DNA from 2 places in the Oleiphilus sp. HI0128 genome. Region 1 is predicted to be linked to the other one. Evidence: predicted binding sites of a transcription regulator. Region 1 holds the regulator's gene; the other holds the start of a gene.
What was found. Region 1 encodes PhoB, which activates phosphate uptake and scavenging genes when phosphate is short. Its sites were predicted from a motif close to TGTCATANNNNTGTCANA; they were not measured.
Positions count from the first base shown of each region.

Region 2: the regulator PhoB is predicted to act here: its motif matches at 1,709-1,726, upstream of A3763_RS12025 (glycosyltransferase family 1 protein).

Region 1 is NZ_LWGG01000853.1:3,266-6,447, forward strand. Features, by position in the region: gene A3763_RS13240 (chorismate lyase) at 1-357, shown strand, start outside; gene ubiA (4-hydroxybenzoate octaprenyltransferase) at 362-1,243, shown strand; gene phoB (phosphate regulon transcriptional regulator PhoB) at 1,363-2,058, shown strand; gene phoR (phosphate regulon sensor histidine kinase PhoR) at 2,235-3,182, shown strand, end outside.
Region 2 is NZ_LWGG01000809.1:16,883-20,064, forward strand. Features, by position in the region: gene A3763_RS12010 (branched-chain amino acid aminotransferase) at 1-461, opposite strand, end outside; gene A3763_RS12015 (DUF6172 family protein) at 820-1,122, shown strand; gene A3763_RS12020 (tetratricopeptide repeat protein) at 1,164-1,592, shown strand; gene A3763_RS12025 (glycosyltransferase family 1 protein) at 1,779-2,966, shown strand; gene A3763_RS12030 (phosphatase PAP2 family protein) at 2,935-3,182, shown strand, end outside.

The sequences.
Region 1 (3,182 bases):
CCAAGTCTTGAGGAGAGGCGGATACTAAAAGTGAGAGAGCGTCAGAAAGCGCTGGTCAGGGAAGTTGAGCTGCTTTGTTTCGGAGAAGTATGGGTGATAGCGCGCAGTATTATTCCGAAAACAACGCTAAGTGGTTATGAAAGACAGCTTCAGTATTTGGGAGATAAGCCTTTAGGCGCATTTCTGTTTAAATCCAGAGTTATGACGCGTAGTAAGCTTGAAAGTGTCTCCTTGGTGAAACAGTTTAAAGAACCCGTATTTGGGCGGCGCTCGGTATTTTTTCTTCGTCAGAAACCATTGCTGGTGAGCGAACTATTTATGCCTCGGGTATTTGAGGCAAGCAAACGAGAGAAATAGGCATATGAATACTCAGAGTAAACCCGCGTTTGCAAGTGTTGCAATGGACTACGTAAGGCTTGCGAGGTTGGATAAGCCTATAGGTATTTATCTGGTTTTGTGGCCAACGCTTTGGGCATTATGGTTTGCTGCCGAGGGCATACCAGCTATGGATGTGTTAGCTATTTTTATCGCCGGCTCTGTTTTCATGCGCTCGGCAGGCTGCGTAATCAATGACTTTGCGGATAGAAAAATAGACGGTCATGTAAAGCGCACTGAAGCTCGCCCTCTGGTGACGGGGCGGGTGAGTGCAAAACAGGCTTTGATCTTTTTCGCCGTTTTATGTCTGTTGTCTTTCATCCTGGTTTTGTTTACCAATAAACTGACAATTTACCTTTCATTTGGTGCACTCGCACTTGCTTCTGCTTATCCCTTCATGAAGCGCTATACTTATTTACCACAGGTGGTCTTAGGTGCTGCATTTGCCTGGTCCGTTCCTATGGCTTATGCCGCGCAAGTGAATGAACTGCCTGCGCATATCTGGTTGATCTATATGGCAACAGTCTTGTGGACCGTTGCTTATGATACGATGTATGCCATGGTCGATAGGGATGATGATATCAAAATCGGCGTTAAATCCACGGCCATCTTATTTGGTTCGGCTGATCGGGCGATTATCGCATTTTTGCAGGTTTTGGTGATATTGACGCTGAGCTTGTTAGGTGAACAGCTTGAAATGGGGCAGTTTTACTTTCTGAGTATTGTCGTTGCGTCGGTACTATTTGTATATCAGCAGCACTTGATTCGCCATCGTGACAGAGATGAGTGCTTTAAGGCGTTTTTGAACAATAACTGGGTGGGTATGGTTTTATTCCTGGGACTGTTTCTAGACTTTTATGTCAGGTGAATTGTAAAACTTCGCAAAAAGGAGCGCTCATTAGGTTCTCAGCATAGGCTTACAGTGTAGTGTCATAAAACTGTAACAGCTTGCCGTTTTAATACAGTTTGATTTTTGGAGTAAGTACTATGTCAGAAAAAACCGTATTAATTGTTGATGATGAAGCATCAATCAGAGAAATGATTGCTGTTGCTTTAGAAATGGCTGATTACAATTGTATCGAAGCTTCAAATGCGCAGGATGCATTTATTGCTATTGTGGATCAACGTCCCGATATGATTTTACTTGATTGGATGTTGCCAGGCACTAGCGGAATTGAATTGGCAAGACGCTTGAAACGCAATGAAGCGACCAGTGATATCCCTATTATTATGCTGACAGCTAAAACCGAAGAGGATAATAAAGTACAGGGTTTGGAAGTCGGTGCCGACGACTATATTACTAAGCCTTTTTCTCCTCGTGAATTGGTTGCTCGTCTTAAAGCTGTACTTCGTCGTGCGACGCCTGCGGGTGTCGAAAGTGAAATCGAAATAGATGGATTGGTACTTGACCCAGTTTGTCATCGCGTTACCGCTCACAATAATTTGCTGAGCATGGGGCCAACTGAGTTTAAGCTACTGCAGTTCTTTATGACGCATCAAGACCGCGTTTATAGCCGTTCCCAGCTACTTGATCAAGTTTGGGGTGGCAATGTCTATGTTGAAGATCGAACCGTTGATGTTCATATTCGGCGCCTTCGCAAGGCATTAGGTGAAAGGCATGAATACCTGGTTCAAACTGTTCGAGGTACTGGCTATCGTTTTTCTGCTCAAGGTGCTGCATAGCGCTTGAGCATTGGTAACTTTGTTATAAAATAAGAAAGGTGGCAAGGAGCTCGATTTTTCATGCACATGACTTCGATCATTGACGAAGGGTGCACACTCTCTGTACCGTTTGCGTTTTAATGGCAAACTATTGAATCAGAGAATGAATCTGTCTTCCTGTGCTGGAGCATAAGGTTATGCACAAACGAATCATCGGTCACTTATACTCCCTTTTTTGGGCTGTGATTGGCTTGCTGGTACTTGGCCTGCTGATTGGGGAATTAGCGTGGGTTCTCGCGATTGGCTGCTTTGCCTACTTAGCCTGGACAATCAGCCAGGCTGTTAAGCTGCATCGTTGGCTTTACAGTGTACAAGAAGACCAAGCAATTCCCGAAAGCCATGGTTTATGGGGCGATCTGTTTGACGGTCTATATCAAATTCAATATCAAAATCGCATTACTCAAGAAAACTTGCGGTCAATGATTGCTCGTGTCCAATTATCTACCAATGCACTAAAAGAGGCTGTCGTCATGACTAACTCTGAAGGTGCGATGGACTGGTGGAATGACTCTGCAAGTACAGTACTTGGCTTTAAACGAGAGTCAGATAGAGGTCAGCTGATAACAAATTTGCTTAGAGACCCTTCCTTTAAGCGATATTTTGAAAGCAAGAATTACGACGAACCTTTAGAGCTACGTTCACCTTTAAATAAAAGTGCAACTTTGCAAGTACATATCACTTTGTTTGGCAAAGATGACCGCTTGGTTTTCGCGCAAGATGTGACGCGTGTGCAGCGACTTGAACAGATGCGGCGTGACTTCGTTAGCAATGTTTCTCATGATATGAGAACGCCATTGACGGTTATTAGAGGTTATATCGAAACCTTCCAGGATGCTGAAGATACACCTAAGAAGTGGCGAAGAGCCTTAAATTCAATGCAAGAGCAAACGAAACGGATGGAAAGCCTGATTAGTGACCTCTTGTTACTCGCCAAGTATGAAACTGAAGGCCTGCCTAGTAATACTCAAGCGATCGATATCGAACCGGTACTACAAGAAGTCTACCGCGACGCACGAGCCTTTAGCGCTGACAAAAATCAGAATATTCGTTTGGACTTTGAAAGCACCAAACCCTGTTTATTTACC
Region 2 (3,182 bases), on a different contig from region 1:
TTAACGCCACCAGAAAAGTAATCACCTACGGGTGATAACAAAACATATAGAAGCGACGTCGCAGAAGAGACCGCGGCTTTTCCAATGCTTGGTTCCGTGCCGATATGAGTCGGACGAATATACATAGAACCTGGCGCTTCAGGTACGTCTTCTACATAAAGTCCGACGATTTCTTTAATCATATCGCCTAATTGTTCTTTGTTAATTTCGGGTAGGAATAATAAATCTGTACTCTGGGCCATACGCTGAACATTGGCATCCATACGAAAAATATTAATGCTGCCATCTTTATGCTTAAATGCTTTCAAGCCTTCAAAGCATGTACTGGAATAATGCAAGACATGGGCACCCGGGTGTAATTCCAGTTTATCGGATGAAATGATACTTGAAGAGGTCCAAGAATTGTTTTCGTAGCTTGCCAGTGCCATTTTAGGCATGAAAACGGTTCCAAATGCGGCCATTACTATTCCTAAGTCTGTAAATGGAAGCCTTGAAATAAGCTTCCGGAATCAATTTTGCTCGGTGTGAATTGCTTATCGCAGCGATATTTTTCAGCAGACTGCACTCAATTCATAAAATTCTGCCTAGTATAAACTACCTAGATCGCCAATCAATGACGATATATCAATAAAGTTGCAAGTATGGCCCTTCAAAAAAGCTCTACCCACCCAACAAGATGAGTATGCCCTAAGCTGGAGGCCACACACCCAGGAATCCAAGCTAAATGTCAAAGTCATGGTAGAATGTCGGCATAAACATTACACTGCCCACAGTTTAAACTCTCTAGCGCAAACAGCGCTCACCCAAGCAGGACTTCCGATGAAAAAAACTTATCAATTAGCTCACCCAAAAATCAAAGTGCCTCGCGTTGTCGACTCAGTAAAACATGACATCAGAAAGTTTCTCAAAAAGGAACGTAAGAAGCCTCTACCTTCTGGCACTAAATATTGGGGTTTTGATTGTAAGTTTGGTCAATCAGAAGAAGCGGCTGTGGAAATTCAGCTGCCCTCTTTGATGAGCCATATCGATGAACTGGTTGCGAATAACATTATGACTATCTACGTGGAAATCACTGCTAAAGCCGTTTCACCTGATGGCAATTCGATTCAACAGGAATATTAGACAGTAAACCCTAAGGCAGCGTGACTCAAAGGTAAAAAGAAATGATGAACACCAAGATATATAAAGCCGTCCACGGGCTTGCAGAAAAGCTAATGGCAGCAGCGAAAAAAGATGACCAAGAAACCTTTGATTCGCTCTACTCTGAACTCAAGGCGATCTGTCTAGATAATGAAGATACAGATAAGGATCACCCTGTTCAATGGGAAACATTAGCTGACTTTTCAGAAGACTTAAGCGATGCGATAGCCATTTATGAAAAGGCCCTAAAGAAGTCTGTCGATATTAATTCAAAAGACCATATGTCTTCAGTGGCATACTCAATGGCGACCTTGCAGGTCGAGCTCGGCCAGACTGAGGAAGCAATCAAAAACCTGCAAAACGCTAAAGTTAGCGCCAATAAAATTGAAGATGACTCACTTAAACGAGAGATCAACGAATTACTTGATTCCTTAGCAAGCCCGATGGAATAAGCATAACCGGGCACACTTTATTCGCCCTTAAGATAGTTTCAATAAGTACTTTTGTGGCGACACCCAGAACTCTACTGTTCTGGCAAAGCCCCTAAGTCATCAAACCATCATCCTTTTGTCACCAAACTGTCACTTCAAACATGAATAGTTTGTACATAAATTGTACAAATCCAAGTATGTATTGATATGACAAAAATCAAGGTGAGCATTGTTACTGAAACCTACTACCCTGAAGTAAATGGCGTTGCCAATACCTTGAAGTACTGGGTTGAAGGACTTCAAAATAAGGGTATCTACACTCAAATCATCAGACCCAAGCAGAATCCTGATGATGCCTCAGTGGAAAGTGATCAATGCGAGACCTATACAGTTGCCGGACTTCCTATACCGAGATACAAGGAGCTCAAGTTTGGCCTACCTTGTAAAAGGAAGCTAGTAAGTCTATGGAAGAAATCTCCACCTTCTGCCATTTATGTCGCGACCGAAGGCCCCCTTGGTCTTTCAGCTGTTCGTGCAGCTAAGAAACTGAATATTCCTATACTTAGCGGCTTCCATACTAATTTCCAGTCCTACAGTAAGTACTACGGCCTAGGGTTTCTCGAACCTTTAATATTTGGCTTCCTGAGGTATTTTCACAACCAGACACGTGGAACGATCGTGCCTACGAAAAAACAGCAGGAATGGCTAAGTCGAAAAGGGTTTGAAAATGTCAGTGTGCTCAGTCGCGGAATCGATTCTTCGCGGTTTACACCAAGTAAACGCTGTTCTCGCCTTCGTGAAAGATGGCATGTGACAGATGGGCAAGTCGTTTGCCTCTATGTCGGCCGAGTTGCAGGAGAAAAAAATATTGCCTTGGCTATCAAGGCCTATGAGAACGTCACCGCCACTCATCCGGACTGTGTTTTCGTCGTCGTTGGTGATGGCCCCTTAAGAAAAACCTTGGAAAGTGAACACCCTGGCATCCGTTTCGTTGGAATGAAAACGGGTGAAGAGCTAGCCAAGTATTATGCCTCAGCAGACCTTTTTCTATTTCCAAGCAAAACCGACACCTTTGGTAATGTTGTGACTGAAGCAATGGCAAGCAGGCTGGGTATCGTTGCATTTAATGACGCCGCTGCGAAGGAACACTTAAGCCATGGCAATTCGGCATATATCGCAAATTTAGACAATGACGAAGCCTTCATTCAATTGACTCTGGAAGCAATCGAAAGCTCTTCCGAGCTGGAAAAAATTCGTGAAAATGCCTATCAATTGGCACAAACAATTACCTGGAACAATATCGTCAATCAGTTCGTCAAAAAGTTACTCGAAAAGCCACCCTTAAGGCTAGGAGATGAGACACATGAATCCTCTCAAAACATCAACAGCATTTAATAAGCTCAATAGCTGGGATATTGCAGCTTGCCTGTACCTTAATCATTTTTGTCGCACTAAAACGGTTAACACCTTCTTTGCAATAATCAGCCGCTTAGGGGATGGTGTTTTCTGGTATAGTCTCGCGCTTGTCCTGCCAATCTTATATGGTGAAGAAGGTCTACTTTTATCAGGGTTGATGATAACGGCGGGCGGTGCTTGCCTACTGATCTATAA